4 regions of the Kitasatospora sp. NPDC043950 genome follow, and region 1 is predicted to be linked to each of the others. Evidence: riboswitches for the same ligand, from Rfam matches in the RefSeq annotation. Region 1 holds a riboswitch; each other region holds the start of a gene.
What was found. Region 1 has a riboswitch for cyclic di-AMP ahead of AC07BF_RS09870 (glycoside hydrolase family 16 protein). Riboswitches for the same ligand answer to the same signal wherever they lie in the genome.

Region 2: linked by a shared signal. The riboswitch ahead of AC07BF_RS32485 (C40 family peptidase) and the one ahead of AC07BF_RS09870 (glycoside hydrolase family 16 protein) in region 1 are both predicted to bind cyclic di-AMP.
Region 3: linked by a shared signal. The riboswitch ahead of AC07BF_RS17990 (M23 family metallopeptidase) and the one ahead of AC07BF_RS09870 (glycoside hydrolase family 16 protein) in region 1 are both predicted to bind cyclic di-AMP.
Region 4: linked by a shared signal. The riboswitch ahead of AC07BF_RS08990 (transglycosylase family protein) and the one ahead of AC07BF_RS09870 (glycoside hydrolase family 16 protein) in region 1 are both predicted to bind cyclic di-AMP.

Annotation. Positions count from the first base shown of each region.
Region 1 is NZ_JBWKER010000011.1:34,089-38,110, reverse strand. It holds gene AC07BF_RS09875 (esterase/lipase family protein) at 196-1,533, shown strand; cyclic di-AMP (ydaO/yuaA leader) riboswitch at 1,768-1,934, shown strand; gene AC07BF_RS09870 (glycoside hydrolase family 16 protein) at 1,937-3,289, shown strand; gene AC07BF_RS09865 (hypothetical protein) at 3,309-3,812, opposite strand.
Region 2 is NZ_JBWKER010000065.1:16,793-20,814, reverse strand. It holds gene AC07BF_RS32495 (NYN domain-containing protein) at 101-1,462, shown strand; gene AC07BF_RS32490 (C40 family peptidase) at 1,663-2,697, shown strand; cyclic di-AMP (ydaO/yuaA leader) riboswitch at 3,036-3,185, shown strand; gene AC07BF_RS32485 (C40 family peptidase) at 3,196-4,022, shown strand, end outside.
Region 3 is NZ_JBWKER010000024.1:78,107-82,128, forward strand. It holds gene AC07BF_RS17980 (MFS transporter) at 1-435, opposite strand, end outside; gene AC07BF_RS17985 (DUF2470 domain-containing protein) at 615-1,334, shown strand; gene AC07BF_RS17990 (M23 family metallopeptidase) at 1,611-2,570, opposite strand; cyclic di-AMP (ydaO/yuaA leader) riboswitch at 2,573-2,755, opposite strand; gene AC07BF_RS17995 (MFS transporter) at 3,068-4,022, shown strand, end outside.
Region 4 is NZ_JBWKER010000009.1:159,981-164,002, forward strand. It holds gene AC07BF_RS08985 (LacI family DNA-binding transcriptional regulator) at 1-167, shown strand, start outside; gene AC07BF_RS08990 (transglycosylase family protein) at 277-1,695, opposite strand; cyclic di-AMP (ydaO/yuaA leader) riboswitch at 1,682-1,852, opposite strand; gene AC07BF_RS08995 (hypothetical protein) at 2,277-3,254, opposite strand; gene AC07BF_RS09000 (DUF397 domain-containing protein) at 3,814-4,022, shown strand, end outside.

The DNA of each region.
Region 1 (4,022 bases):
TCGTTCCTGTGGGGCCGTGCACGGCGGTCTTGTGCACTGCGGAAGATGTCGGACCTCCAATTTATCCGACCCGGTGAGCCGGGTGGGCGCACCCGTGGACGGTGCGCCACGGCACCGGCCGCCACCGCGCAGGCCGGCGCGGTGTGCGGCGGGCACCTGGGCGCCCGCCGGCGGCCGGTCCTACCGTCCACCCCCATGAGACGCACCCCCACCCCCATGCGGCACACCCCCACCGCCGTCAGACGCACCCCCACCGCGTTGTCCGCCCTCCTGCTCACCCTCGCCGCGCTGCTCCTCGGCACCCCCACTCCCGCCCAGGCCACCGCCGCCCAGACCGTCACTTCCCAGACCACCGCCCAGGCGGCCACCGCCCCGCTCACCCTCGAAGCCGCCTTCCCCGCCCCCGGCAACGGCTGGGCCAAGGTCGAGCGCTACCTCGACACCACCCCCGGCTTCCGCACCGAGCAGTACCCGGCCGACGGCCGCGGCGACCAGGACGGCGCCCGCCGGACGTACTTCGGCGGCACCGGCCAGCCCTCCTCCAGCCGCTTCCTGCTGTACTCGGCGACCGGCTGGGACACCGGTAGCCGTCCGACCCCCGTGCTGCTGGTCCACGGCGCCAACGACAACGCCGACCGCGCCTGGGCGAACCCGGGGGAGAGCGGCACCTGCGGTGCCTCCGCCTGCCCGTCCACCGGCCTCGCCCAGTACCTCGCCGGCACCGGCCACCGGGTGTTCGCCATCGGCTTCGCCCACAAGCAGGGCGACAACCTGTTCCAGGCGCAGGCCGTCGGCGACGCCGTCGCGCTGATCCGGGCCCGCCTCGGCGTCCCGCAGGTGGACGTGGTGGCCTGGAGCAAGGGCGAGGTCGCCGCCCGGGCGTACGTGTCCTCGGTGCGCCCGTCCTGGGGGCGGGCCTACGCGGGCGACGTGCGCCGCCTGATCACCCTCGGGGGCCCGAACGGCGGGCTCGACTACGTGTACGCGCACGGCTGGTCGTTCGACCTCGCGAGCTGGCCGGCCTGCGGCGGCACCGCCAACGCGCCGTCCCCGCACCTCTACATGACCTGCTACGGCACCTACACGGCGCAGCCCTGCCTCGGCGTGCTGCCCACCGGCGGCTACGACTGCTACCCGGGCCAGCGCCAGCTGCTCGCCCGCTGGGACGGCCGGTACGGGGTGGACGGCACCGCCCAGGACTGGTGGACCACCTACTACGGCGGCCAGGGCTTCTACACCTCCGGCCAGGGCATCCAGGCGGCGATCGACGCCGGTTCGCTGATCGCGCCGCTGCAACAGGCGGGCGTCCCCGCGTCGGTGCGCACCTATCTGCTCGCGGGCGGGTCCGCCGACATCCCGGGCGTGCTCAACGAGAACCGGGGGCCCAGCGACGGCATCGTGTTCACCGCGAGCGCCCTGGACACCACCGGCATCGCGACGATCGGCGGCACCCGGCTGCTCACCGGCCTCAACCACCTGGAACTCGCCTGGGCACCGGAGGCCGAGAGCCAGGTCGACAACTGGCTCGCTTGACCCGTGGACCGCCGATTCGCCGATTCGCCGATTCGTCGTTCGGCAGCTCGACGGCTCCGCTGATCCGTCCCAACTGATCCACCACGCAGCGTCGTTGATCGACACCGCTGTGACCTGTGCGACAACCGGCCCGAGCAGGTTGTCCGTTCACGGACGGCCCGCCTAGCCTGCAACCGTCGTCCGCCCTCGCGGACCCCCGCCGCCGGGACGCCGAGTCCTGTCCACCCGCCGGCCGGCAACCGAGCACCACAGCGGACGGGAGCGGGGGAACCAAGGTCAGCGCCCGGCCCGTACGCTCCCGCGTGCGGGCCGTGGCTAGGGGTGAAGCCGCTTCCACCGGCGGCCGGGCTGCCTCAGCCCGAATCCGACAGCTCACCTCGCAGGCGTCGCAGAGGACACTGCCATGCACCAGCCTGCCCGGCGCCGCGCGCCGCGCCACGCCCGTCCCTCCCACCGGGGCCGCAACGCCGCCCTCGCCGTCACCGGAGCGCTCGCCGTCACCGGCGCCGGACTGCTCGGCCTGCCGGCCGTCTCCGGCGCCCAGGCCGCCACCGCCCCGACCGTCACCCAGGACCGGCTCGCCCCGGCGACCATGGTCGCCAACCAGGCCGCCACCGCCTCGCTGACCCTCCACTCCTCGGCCTGCTTCACCGCGAAGACCGTCGGCGTGGGCGTCCGGAACGCGGCCGGTGCGAACCTCGACTTCCCGGGCAACGCCTCCAATGTGCAGATCTGCCCGAGCGGCCTGTCCTTCACCAGCGGCGCACGCGCCCTGCCGGCCGGGACGTGCACCCAGTTCGGCTTCTGGCAGGACCTCGGCGGGGCCTGGCACAACCTGGCCTCGCAGCAGCTGGTGGTCTCCAGCACCCCGGCGCCGACTCCGCCCCCGACCCCGACGCCCACCACGAAGCCGACTCCCGCCCCGACCCCGACTCCCGCCCCGACCCCGACTCCCGCCCCGACCCCGACGGCGACCCCCACCGCGAAGCCGACCCCGACGAGCAGCCCGAGCCCGAGCAGCCCGAGCGCCACCGCCAGCCCGTCGGCCGGCACCCCCGTATCCCCGGTCGCCGGCAAGTCGCTGACCTGGTCCGACGAGTTCAACGGCCCGATCAGCTGGGGCTCGCGCTGGGTCGGCGACAAGAGCACCGCGTACAAGTACGGAAACCACAACCCGGACGACAACAAGCTCGACCTGCTGAACAAGAACAACGTCAGCGTCGCGAACGGGGTCGCCACCTTCACCGCTGCGCCCGGCACCACCACGCTGGAGAACGGCAAGCAGGCCTGGAACACCGGCTTCCTGACCACCGAGGGCTCCAGCGAGGGCTTCCAGGTCAGGACCGGCGACTACGCCGAGACCCGGGTCAAGCTGCCGTCCGGCTCCGGCGCCTGGCCGGCCTTCTGGACCTGGAAGAACGGCAACGGGGAGGTCGACTCCTTCGAGTACCACCCCGACAACCCGAACCTGCTGGAGCTGACCAACCACGTCAACCCCGGCAACCCCAAGTACTACACCGACGCCGGTGCCGTCGCGAAGGACCAGTGGGTGACCATCGGCACCTATTACGGCGCCACCTCGGTGGACTGGTACGTCAACGGCGCCAAGGTGTTCTCGGACGGCAAGGGCGTCGGCGCCAACTGGTCGGCGTACCTGATCCTCAACCTGTCGGTCGGCGCGGGGAAGTACCACCCGGCGCCGCAGGGCACCGCCCCGATCACCTTCGCCGCCGACTACGTCCGCGTGTACCGGTAGGGCCTTCGGGGCTTCCGGGTCAGGAACCGGGAGCCGTCTCGACCACCGTGATGTCGAACGGCTGCCGGTTGTTCCCCTCGTCCGGGTCGTCCACGCCGCGCACCGCGACCGAGCCGCCGGTGAGCTTGCCGATCCGCAGGTCCGGGGAGAGGCGCACCGGTACCAGCGCGGTCGCGCTGCGCAGCGGGGGCAGTCCGGCCGGGAAGACACAGCGCACCTGCCGGCCGTTGAGCCGCACCTCGCAGTCCTCGGGGAAGTACGGGCCCACTGGGGAGACCCCGGGAGGCAGCGTCACCAGCACGGTGAACGGTGCGGCGGTGGTGTCCGGGCCGCGGTTGGCGATGAAGGCGTGGACGGTGGTGGTGCCGCCGGGCGGGGCGGCGTCCGGGTCGAGCCGGACCACCTCCAGATCGGAGCGGGACGCCGTGGGGGCTGCCGTGTCCACCGCCGGCCGGGGCTCGGGCCGCCGCAGCGCCCAGGACGGGCCGGCGGTCAGCGTCGCCACCGAACAGCCGGCCGCCATCGCGGCGACGAGCGAGGCCGCGCGGAATCCGCGGAGCCTGCTGGCCTGCCCGGACCCGCCCCGCCTGGACCCGCCCTGCCCGGACCCGCCTCGCATTGTCGAACGCCTGTACGTCATCGTCGTCCACCCTGTCCCGGGGCCCCGGCCGCCCGCGCCGCTGCGGGCCGCGTCCGCACCAGGGTGGCGGAGCCTGCGCCGGGGGCCGGTGCA
Region 2 (4,022 bases), on a different contig from region 1:
GCAGGGGCTTCAGCCCGCTGCGGCCGTGCAGGCGCGGGCCGCCGACGCGGCTCCGTCCGAGCCCGCGGCCGTCGGCGGGGCGGCGGGTTCCGATGAGTCGGTGGGCCCCGGCGGGGCGGCGGGTTCCGGCGAGGTGGCGCCGGAGCGTGGTGCCGAGAAGCTGGACCGGCCGCTGCCCGAGGGCGTGCGCCGGCGCGTGGTCGGCCTGGCCTCGGACGCGCTCGGCGGGCTGCCGCCTGGCGAGCTGCCGCAGAGCCTGCGCCAGTACGTCAAGTTCACCCCGGCCCGGCGGGCCAAGTACGCGGCCACGGCGCTGGCCGCGGCGCTGGAGTCGGAGCCGGCGTTCCGGGTGCGGATAGCGGAGCGGCTGAGGCTGGGCCAGCCGGACCTGGTGAAGGCGTTGGAGTCGGGCAGCGTTCCGGGCGCCGCCGATCCGATGGACGTCGCGGCCGCCGCCTACCTGGTGCGGTCGGCCGGCTGGAGCCGGCTGGTGGCCGAGGCCGGGGAGGAGGCCGAGCGGGCCGGCGCCGAGGGCGCGGCTGCCGAGGCCACCCGGCTGGCGGAGAAGTTGCAGGCGGAGCTCGCCGAGCTGCGGTCCGCCGCCCGGGCGGACCTGGAGCGGCAGCGCGCGGAGTCCGAGGACGTCCGCCGGGAGGCCGAGTCGCTGCGGAAGAAGGTGCGCTCGCTGGAGAGCGACACCCGCCGGGCGCAGGCCGAGACCAGGCGGCTGACCGCCGAGCTGGAGGCCGCGAGGGCGCAGGCGGCCGCCGAGCGTGGCGCCGCGGAGTCCGAGGCACGGCGGCTGCGGCACCGGGTCGGCGAGCTGGAGACGGCGGCCGAGCAGGGCCGCCGGTCGGCCCGCGAGGGCCGCAGCGTCGAGGACATGCGGCTGCGGCTGCTGCTGGACACGGTGCTGCAGTCGGCGCAGGGGCTCCAGCGGGAGCTGGCGCTGCCGGTCTCCCAGATCCGGCCGGGGGACCTGGTGGAGGCGGTGGTGCCGGGTGCGGCCTCGCCGCACGACGTGGCCCGGCGCGGTCTGGCCGACGACGATCCGGCGCTGCTGGACCAGCTGCTGGCGATCCCGCAGGTGCACCTGGTGGTGGACGGCTACAACGTGACCAAGACGGGCTATCCGACGCTGCCGCTGGAGCAGCAGCGGATCCGGCTGCTGGGCGGGCTGGCGATGCTGGCCCAGCGCACGCAGGCGGAGGTCACCTGCGTGTTCGACGGGCAGGACCTGGACGTTCCGGTGATCATGGCGCCACCGCGCGGGGTGCGGGTGCGGTTCAGCCGGACCGGCGAGACCGCGGACGAGCTGATCCGCCGTCTGGTGCGGGCCGAGCCGCAGGGTCGTCCGGTGGTGGTGGTGTCCACCGACCGGGAGGTCGCGGAGGGCGTGCGGAAGGCTGGCGCGCGCCCCGTGGCTTCCGTTCTGCTGCTGAACCGGCTGGCGCGGCCCTGACGGCTGCCGCGGCGGGATGACGCCTGGTCAGCGCCCGGTTTGCGGCGGTGTGCACATCCAGTGAAGCCTGCGGGGGAAGTGGAGTTCACGCCTTCGGGGGAGTGGCAAAACCCGTGGATCTTCCCTAGGGTGTGGCGTCAAACCTATTTTCCGGATTCTCACCTGATCGGGTGAGGCCGATGGAAGAAGGAGCAATTCCCTTGGCCTCCCACCGCCGTCCCAAGCAGCCGAGCCGCGCCCGGGTCTCCGTGCTCACCGCTGCCGCGGCGACCGCGGTCGCCCTCTCCGCGCAGGTCGCCGCGCACGCCGCGCCCCAGCCGAGCAAGAGCGACGTCAAGGCGCAGATCGACCAGCTCCAGCAGGACCAGGAGCAGGCGGCGGAGAAGTACAACGGCGCCAAGGAGCGGGCCGACCAGCTCCGCAAGCAGTCCGACCAACTGCAGGACAAGGTGGCCCGCAGCCAGGACGAGATGACCCAGCTCCAGACCGGCCTGGCCGGCGTGGCGGGCGAGCAGTACCGCACCGGCGGCATCGACCCGTCCGTCCAGCTGATGCTCTCCTCGGACCCGTCGGGCTACCTGGAGAAGGCGTCCAGCGCCCAGCAGGCCAGCGCCAGCGAGTCGGAGGCGCTCAAGGGACTGCTGGACCAGCAGCGCCGGCTGGACCAGGAGAAGTCCGAGGCCGCCGCCGTCCTGGCCTCGCTCGACTCCACCACCAAGGACCTGAACCAGGCCAAGACGGACGTCAACCAGAAGCTGAAGGCCGCGCAGGACCTGCTGAACTCGCTCAGCGCCTCCGACCGCGCCGCGCTGCGGGCCCAGCAGCAGCAGGACGACCGCGCCTCGCGCGGCAGCGACCGTGCCGACCTCGGCAGCCTCCCGCAGGCCGGCGGCTACGCGGGCGTGGCCGTGGCCAAGGCGATGAGCAAGCAGGGCTCGCCGTACGTGTGGGGCGCCACCGGCTCGACCACCTTCGACTGCTCGGGCCTGATGGTCTGGGCGTACGGCCAGGCCGGCGTCTCGCTGCCGCGCACCTCGCAGGAGCAGGGCAACGTCGGCACCAGGGTCTCGCTGGACCAGGCCCAGCCGGGCGACCTGGTCATCTACGGCGCCGACCGGCACCACGTCGGGATGTACATCGGCAACGGCATGGTGGTGCACGCGCCGCACACCGGCGACGTGGTGAAGGTGATGAAGGTCGACGCGATGCCGATCAACACGATCCGCCGGGTCTGACGGCCCGACACGCCCGAAGGGCCCCGTCCGGGCCTGTGATCCACGCCACCCTCCGACCGGGGGTGGCGTTCGGGTTTTGTCCGCAGCGCGAGTCCCCGGTGAAGAGTGATCAGCTTTGCGTACGACGGTGATCACTATGTGTCATATTCACAAAAGAACTTTGGTCTTCTTCCGTCTTTTTTCTGACAAGGATTTGAACGGATCACGGTTCAGTTACTAGGGTCGTGCCCCGAACCACCGCACTCCCGATCGCCCAGCCAGGGTGACGGCGGTGGTTTCCGTCGAGTTCGTGACGCAGCGGGGCGGGCCCAGTGCCTGCCCGACGGGGAGCCCAGCAGTCGGGGGTGCTGTCGAACGGAGCCGGGGAACCACGTTCCTCCGGGGTGAATCGGCGCCAGGTCGGCCGGTGGAACGGCCGTGAGGCGTCGTAGGGCACGCTTCCGGCCCGAACCCGTCAGCTCACCCGGTAGACGGCGTAGGAAGAAGGAGTCCGCCTTCGTGGCGTCCCATCGTCGTCCCAAGCCCGCCAGTCGCACCCGGGTCTCGATCCTGACCGGCTTCGCCGCGGCGGCCGTCGCGCTGTCCGCGCAGTCCGGCGCCCACGCCGACCCGCAGCCGACCAAGGACCAGGTCAAGGAGCAGGTCGACCAGCTCAACGAGCAGGCCGAGGTCGCGACCGAGAAGCTCAACGCCGCCCAGGAGAAGCAGCAGCAGCTGCAGAAGCAGGTCACCGACCTGCAGGACCAGGTGGCGCGGCAGCAGGGGCAGGTGACCGACCTCCAGGGCGGCCTGGCCGAGATCGCCGGCGAGCAGTACCGCAACGGCGGCATATCCCAGACCGTCCAGCTGATGTTCTCCGCCAGCCCGGACACCTTCCTGAGCCAGGCCGACACGCTGAACCAGGCCGGCGGCACCCAGAAGGGCCAGCTCAAGCAGCTCCAGGACGAGCAGCGCAAGCTCGACCAGGTGCGCTCCGAGGCCCAGGGCAAGCTCGCCGAGATGGAGACCACCACCCAGCAGCTGAAGAGCGCCAAGGACGAGGTCCAGGGCAAGCTCAAGGCCGCGCAGGACCTCTTCAACACCCTGTCCGAGCAGGAGCGCCAGGCGATCCGCGCGGCCGAGGAGAAGGCCGCCGCCGAGGCCAAGTCGAAGGCCGACGCCGCCGCGAAGGCCGCCCAGCAGCAGGCGGCGGCCCAGCAGGCCGCCGACCGCTCCTCCCGCGACAACAGCCGCACCGACCTGAGCGCGTCGCAGGCCCCCGCCGCGCCGGTCACCAAGCCGAGCGCCGGCAGCTCGCGCGGCGCCGCGGCGCTGTCCATCGCCGC
Region 3 (4,022 bases), on a different contig from region 1:
CGGGACGCCCAGCACGTTGGCGGCGGTGAGGCCGGTGAACATCAGGGCGATGGCGCCGGCCCGCTTGTGCGGGGCGACCAGGTCGGCGGCGACGACCGAGCCGATGCCGAAGAACGCGCCGTGCGCGAAGGCGCTGACGATCCGCCCGATCATCAGCAGCCCGAAGGCGGGGGCGACGGCCGCGATCAGGTTGCCCACCACGAACAGGCCCATCAGCGTCAGCAGCATGCCCTTGCGGGGGGCCCGGGTGCCGAGGATGGTGAGCAGCGGGCCGCCGACCACGACGCCGAGCGCGTAGCCGGAGATCAGCAGACCGGCGGTGGGGATGGAGACCGAGAAGTCGCCGGCGACCTCGGGCAGCAGGCCCATGATCACGAACTCGGTGGTGCCGATACCGAAGGCGCTGATCGCCAGCGCCAGGAGCGCGAGGGGCATGAGGGACCGCTTTCCAGAGAGAACCGTTGCGCATGCAACTACCAGCGTCGACAATACGAGACACCCGCAGGTACTTGCAAGCGCCACCTATCCCCGACGACAGCAATCCCGGCCACGCCACTTGCCACACCCTCGAGCGGAGATTAGGTTAGGCTCACCTAACTAACTGGAGGTCCGTCATGAGCCTGCCCGCCGGCGACGCCGAGGTGCCCGAACCCACCACCGCCGAGCGCGTCCAGAGCCTGCTCAGCGCGACCTCCTCGCTCACCGTCCGCGCCTGCGGCGAACACCACGACCTCGACACCCCGGTCTCCGTCCACGGCTCCCGGCTGCGCCTGCGCGCCCCGCTGGGCGACCCGCTCGCCACCGCCGCCGCCCGCGCCACCGACGGACTCGCCGTCGTCCTGGACGTCACCGACATCTCCCCCGTCGCCGTCCGCGACCGGATCCGCGCCCGCCTCACCCTGGCCGGCCGACTGCACCTGGCCCACCTCGCCGACGACGGCCTCAGCGTCCACCTGCGCGTGGACGTCGCCCACGCCGTCCTCGCCACCCCCTACGGCACCGGCGCGCTCACCGCTGGCGACCTCGCCCTCGCCACGCCCGACCCGCTGGCCCGTTACGAGGCCGCCATGCTCACCCACCTCGCCGACGACCACGCCGACGCCCTCGCCGTCCTCACCCGGCTGCTCGACCCGGACCTGCTCGCCCAGCACCCGGAGGTCCGCCCGCTCGCCCTGGACCGCCACGGCCTGGTCCTGCGCCTGGACCACCCGCACGGCCACCGCGACGTCCGCCTGGTCTTCCCCGAACCGGCCGCCGACACCGAGGACTTCGGGCAGCGGATGCACGAGCTGCTGACCGCCGCCCAGCACGGGCTGCCCGCCCACCGGCTCTGAACCGGCCCGCCGAAGCACACTGACGTATCGTCAACTCTCCCCGGACACACCCACCAAGGCCCGGAAACGACAGCGGCCGACCCGGCTCGCGAGAGAAGTCTCGCGAGCCGGGCCGGCCTGGGCGTGTCCCGCGCCCATGTCCACTGCTGCGGCGATCACCCGGTCGAGCGGTCACCCGACATGACCATCCCGGGCGGTCGATTCGCCCCGTAGCAGCGGTGGTTCCTCATCCGGTACATCCGGCAGATCCGGCACATCCGGTACATCCGGTACGGGTCAGAGCGCGACGCCGTGGGCCCGCAGGTAGGCGACCGGGTTGATGTCCGAGCCGTACTCCGAGCCGTTGCGGATCTCGAAGTGCAGGTGCGGGCCGGTCACGTTGCCGGTCGCGCCGGAGAGGCCGATCTGCTGTCCGGCCTTGACGGCCTGACCGATCTTCACCCCGATCGAGGAGAGGTGCGCGTACTCGGCGAAGTGGCCGTCGGCGAGCTTGATCTCGACCTCGTTGCCGTAGGCGCCGCCGTTGCCGGCCTTCACCACGACACCGTTGCCGACGGCGCGCAGCGGGGTGCCGGTGGAGGCGACGAAGTCCTGGCCGGTGTGGTGGCCGGAGGCCCACATCGAGCCTGCCACGCCGTACGCGGTGCCCAGCTTCGGGCCGGCCAGCGGGGCGACGAAGGCCGAAGCGGCGGCGACCGGCACGGCGGTGACCACGGCGGACGGCGCGGCGGTCTGCAGCTGGGTCTGGAGCTGGGCGGACGGCTTGGCCGCCTCGGTCCGGACCTCCGGCTGGGCCTGCGGCTTGGCGGCGGTGGTGGCCGGCGCGGCGTCCTGGGCGGACGGCTGGGCGGGCTTCGCCGGGGCAGCGGGCTTGGCCGGGGCGGCCTGGCCCGCGATCACGAGCCGCTGACCGGGGAAGATCAGGTCCGGGTTGCCGCCGACGACCTCACGGTTGTGGTCGTACAGCGCCTGCCAGCCGCCGTCGACGTGCTGGGCGTCGGCGATCCGGGACAGGGTGTCGCCGCTGACGACGCGGTAGCTCTCCTGCGACGAGGCCTGGGCCTGGTCGGCGGGAGCGGCGGCCGGGGCGGCGGTGACCGCGGCGGCCGGCGCGGGGTGGGCCTGGGCGCTCATCGCGGTGACGAGCGGCAGGGCGAAGGAGACACCGGTGACGGCGGTGGCGATCCCGATGCGGGCGGCGCGGGGCAGGGCGATACGACGAGCCTGTGCAGGCATGGAATTTTCCTCTCCGACGCCTGCGAGGTGAGCTGTCGGGTTCGGGCTGGAGTTGCCCGGCCGCACATGCGGCTTCACCCCTAGCCGGCCCTGGATCCGGGTACGCGAAAGCGTGCCGTTTCCGGTCCGGCGACTTACCTGTGGGTCCCCCGCTCCTGCCGTACAGAGTTCGGTGCGAGCCACCGGGCAGCGGCAGGATTCGGCGTTCCACCCGGTGGATCCGTCCGGACTGGCCGGGCGGTCGCTGAACTAAAACCCATCCGTTCGGGTGAAGCAATGTCGATCACTTGAACCGGCAACAACCCCCCGAGCTGCGGTGACCCTCCGAATGATCGGCTGCACCGTACGTGCACAATCCATTCACCCGGCGCCACTGATCCACGACGCTGCGCCGATTCCGCCACCGCTGCGCACCCGCCCGCTCACGCACCGCGCACCCACCGACACACCCCCCGGTGACCCTTGTCACGTACGCCCCACGGGCGCAGGATCGGCCCGTGGCCACCTCCGAAGCAGGAACACTGCGCCTGGGCACCTCGCGGGGACGCTGGGTCCTCCTCGCGACGGTGCTCGGCTCCAGCATGGCGATGCTCGACGGCACCGTGGTGAACGTCGCGCTGCCCCGCATCGGCACCGATCTCGGCGCCTCCCTCGCGTCCCTGCAGTGGACGCTCAACGCCTATCTGCTCACCCTGGCCGGACTGATCCTGCTCGGCGGCGCGCTCGGCGACCGGTACGGCCGGCGCCGGGTCTTCCTGATCGGCGTGCTCTGGTTCGCCGCCGCCTCCGCGGCCTGCGCCGCCGCCCCCACCATCCACGTGCTGATCGCCGCCCGCGCCGTCCAGGGCATCGGCGGGGCGCTGCTCACCCCCGGTTCGCTCGCCATGCTGCAAGCCGTCTTCCACCCGGACGACCGCTCGGCGGCGGTCGGCCTGTGGTCGGGCCTCGGCGGGGTGTCGGCCGCGGTCGGCCCCTTCCTCGGCGGCTGGCTGGTGGACGGCCCCGGCTGGCGGTGGATCTTCCTGCTGAACCTTCCGCTCGCGGCCGCCGTGGTCGCGGTCACCTCCCGGTTCGTCCCCGAGAGCCGGAACGAGAGCGCCGTCGGCCGCTTCGACGTCCCCGGCGCGCTGCTCGCCGCGCTCGCCCTCGGCGCGATCACCTACGCGCTGACCGCCGCCGGGGAGGGCCTGTCCCCCGCGGTCTGGCTCACCGGCGCGATCGGCCTGCTGCTCGGCGCTGCCTTCATCGCGGTCGAGCGCCGCGCCGCCGAGCCGATGCTGCCGCTCGGCCTCTTCTCCTCCCGGCTGTTCACCGCCGTCAACCTGGTCACCCTCTGCGTCTACGCGGCGTTCAGCGGGGTGTTCTTCCTGCTGGTGGTGCAGTTGCAGATCGTCTCCGGCTTCTCCCCGCTGGTCTCCGGCCTCGCCCTGGTCCCGATCACCGTGCTGATGC
Region 4 (4,022 bases), on a different contig from region 1:
TCACCGAGCCGCCGCTGACCACGATCCGCCAGCCGGTCGAGGCGATGGCGACCGCGGCGGTGGACGCGCTGCTGGAGGAGGTCGGCGGAAACGCCGTCCAGCGCGGGGAGTTCATGTTCCAGCCGGAGCTGGTCATGCGTGGGTCCACGGGGGCCTGCGCGCGCTGAGGACGGTCAACGGACGGGCCCCGGAGAGCAGTTGCTCTCCGGGGCCCGTTGTGTGCCGCCCGGGTGCCGGGTCAGCCGTCAGTTGTCGGCTGTCACCCGTCGGTCGTGCTCAGACCCGGCCGGCGAAGTCCGGCGCCCAGTTGGCGACGGTCTGCAGGCGCACGCCCGAGCTCGGGTTGGCGGCCTCGACGTACTGGCCGCCGCCGATGTAGATCGCGACGTGGTAGACGCCGGAGTTCTGGCCGTTGTTGGACCAGAACAGCAGGTCGCCCGCCTGCAGGCTGTCCAGCGAGACGCGGGTGCTGGCGGCGGCCTGGTCGGCGGCGACGCGCGGGACGGAGACGCCCGCGGCGCGCAGCGCGGCCTGGGTCAGGCCGGAGCAGTCCCAGCCGCCGTTGCCGGTACCGCCGTAGACGTACGCCTGGCCGACCTTCGACTGGGCGAAGGAGACCGCGGCGGCCATGCTGCCGGTGGCGGCCGGGGTCTGAGCCGGGGTCTGAGCCTGGGCGGCCGGCTTGGAGGCCGGCTTGGAGGCCGGCTTGGAGGCCGGCTTGGTGGCCGGGGCCTGGGGCTGGGCGGCCGGCTTGGCGCTCGCGACAGCGCCGTTGGAGGTCTGGCCGGACTTCTGCGAGCGGTCGAACCAGGTGAAGTCCGAGCCGGACGTGGCCGACGAGCCGGAGCCGGACCGGTCGGCCTGAGCCGACTGCTGGGCCTGGCCGCCGTCCTTGAACGAGAGGCGCTGGCCCGGGTAGATGGAGTCCGGGCCCTCGGTCAGGGTGCCGCGGTTGAGTTCGTACAGCCGCTGCCAGCCGCCCTGGAGGTTGTGCTTGTCGGCGATCGAGGACAGCCAGTCGCCGGAGGCGACGGTGTAGTCGTCGGCCTGGGGCTGGGCGCTGTTCCGGGCCTGGCTCTGGCCCTTCTGGGCCGAGGTGCCGTTGGTGGAGTCGGCGGGGGCCTGCGCCTGGTCCTGGGCCGGTGCGGCCGGCTTGGCGGGCTTCGCGGCCGGGGCCGGGGTCTGGGTCTGCGCGGGCTTGGCGGCCGGGGCGGCCGGCTTCGCGGCGGGCTTGGTGGCGGTCGAACCGGCAGCCGAGCCGGTGGTCGAGCCGGCCGAGGTGTCGACGGCGGCCGGGGTGCCGCCCTTGGTCAGGCCGGCCTGGACCGAGCACACCGGCCAGGCGCCGGGGCCCTGCGAGGCGAGGACCTTCTCGGCGACGGCGATCTGCTGGTCCTTGGTGGCCTGGTTGGCCTGGGGGGCGTAGGCGGTGCCGCCGAAGGCGGCCCAGGTGCTGGAGGTGAACTGCAGGCCGCCGTAGAAGCCGTTGCCGGTGTTGATGCTCCAGTTGCCGGTGCTCTCGCACTGGGCGACCTTGTCCCAGGTGGCGACGGAGGCGGCGGAGGCGGTGCCGGAGGTGAGGCAGGGGATGGTGAGGCCGACGCCCGCGACGCCGACGGCGGCGATCACGCGTCGGGTACGACTGGACAGACGGGTGCCGTTGGTGGGCAGCATGAAGACGCAGTCCTCTCCCACGCCTGCGAGGTGAGCTGTCGGATTCGGGCTGGAGTTGCCCGGCCGCGCTGTGGGCGCGGCTTCACCCCTAGCCCTGGATCGTTCCGGGGAACGGTCCGGGGCGACTTACCTGTGGGTCCCCCGCTCCTGCCGTGGTGCGTTTTCGCGCTGCCAGGACATCCGACGGCAGGACTCGGCGTCGCGGATGAACTGGGTTCGTGTGGCCACGAACGGGGAGCACGTTAAGCAGACTTAAGTTCAAACTGCAAACACCTGTGACGCGCATCACGGTTTGGCGAGAACGGTCGTTCCCCTCACTTGTCATGATCGGAAATGACCGATTTCCGGCAACGCCGCGAAGGGTGCGCGCAACTGTCTGCGTTTCAGGAGGCGGGTGACGGTGGGTCGGGTCGCCCGGGGGCCTGCCCGCCGGGAGAGCGGCGTGTCCGCACTGTGGCCGTCGGGGGGTGCGTCGAGCGATGGTGAACAAATGCGGATAGAACGGACATCACACCTATTCGTCCTTTAACTCCCTTACGGGACAAGCGGGAAGGGCCCGGAACGTAGCCGTTCCGGGCCCTTCACACGTGCGGTGACCGCTACTACTGGCCGGCCGACTCCTCGGCGGCGGCGTGAGCGGCGTGAGCGGCGCGACCACCCCGGCCGGAGTGGTCGGCGTGGGTGCCCTCGGCGGCCTCCGCCGCCTCGGCCTCGGCCCGCGTCAGGGCCTCGGGGGAGGGCGCCGGCAGCGCGGCCAGGTAGGTGGAGGCGATCAGCTGGCCGACCGTCGGGTAGGCGCCCAGCGGCGCCGCGGACGGGCAGCCGGTCTCCTCGGCGGCCGTGGCGAGCAGCTCGGAGTCGGCCTCCGGCCCGATCACCAGCGGGGCCAGCGCCGGGCGCTGGGAGCCGGTCTCCTTGAGGTGGTTGACGGCCGCGGCGACCGAGCCCGGCACGTCGAGCGCGGCGGGCACGACCGGGACGGCCAGCCGGGCCGCCAGCAGGACACCGGTGATGCCGGCAGCGGCAGCGGCCTCCTCGCCGCCGACGGTGGTCAGCACGACGCCGTCCGCGGCGGTCGCGATGGCGAACAGCCGGGCCCGGTCGGCACGCGCCAGGCCGGCCTCGGACAGGCGCACGTGCACGGCCTCGGCGAGCAGCGGGTGCGGGCCGAGCACGTCGGTGACGGGGGCTCCGTACTCGGCGGCGAGGGCGTGGAGTTCGGTCAGGAATCCGTGCGGGCCGGGTACCAGCGGCACCAGGACCGGCGCGGGCAGGCCGGCCTCGGCGGCCATGGCCAGCAGTTCGGCGACGGTGCGGTCGTCGCTGTCGGCGCCCTGGGCGGCTTCGCCCGGGAGGTAGCCGACGGCGGTCTGGATGTCGCCCTGCTCGCTGCGGACGATCGACAGCAGCTCCTCGACGACCGAGCGGGACTCGGGCCCGGCGGTCGCGGGCACGGCGAGCACCAGGGCCGGGGATCCGGCCGGGATCTCGGGGCGCTCGGGGCGACGGTGGCGCCCCCGCGCACGGGAGCCTGGAGTGCGGACGGGCAGTGGCGCGCCCGGGATGGCTGCGGTGCTCATGCCGGAGATCGTAGGACATCGGCCCGTCAGGCCTGCATTCGGCTGCCGTTCGAGTTTCACGTGGTCATGGCGGGTGCGCCGCGCTCCCGTCGTGTCCGTCCGGGCGGTTTGCCCGCAATCCGGACATATCTCACCCAGCCTTCGAGCGATCACCGCTGGTTGCCCTGACGTGTCCGACGGGGCGTCGAGTTGCTTCTGTGGCGCGTGAGATGTCTCACAGCCGGGAGGTCGCCTGACGGAGGGTCACGAAGGCGCGACTCCGGGCGTCTGAAGATCAACATTCAGCGGGGAATCGCTCACGGCCGGTTATCGAGAATCTGGCGATTCACTCGGCTATGTCCGTTTACGTACCGTCAGGAGAAGGGTCCGTGAAGAGTTCAGAACTGCCGGTGAAAGGCCTCGTGCACCTGCAATGTCCCGTGCTGATGCACGTGCACAGCAGCTATCATCGCGTCAAGTGAGGCGTTGTGCCGGGCCGGTACGGGGCCGGTCCGTTCGTTCGGCGGGTGCCGGGAGCGCCGCGCTGGACGACCACTCCGGAGCTCTTCGGGAGATTTCTATGCACGACTCGCAGGACACGTACGGCTCGTACGACACCTACAACGGGATGGCGGCCGCCGACCTCAAGGGGGTTGTCTGGCAGAAGAGCCTGCACAGCAACTCCCAGGGGAACTGCGTCGAGTTCGCGGCCCTGCCGGGGGGCGATGTGGCGATGCGCAACTCGCGCTTCCCGGAAGGTCCGGCGCTCATCTACACCCGGGCCGAGAT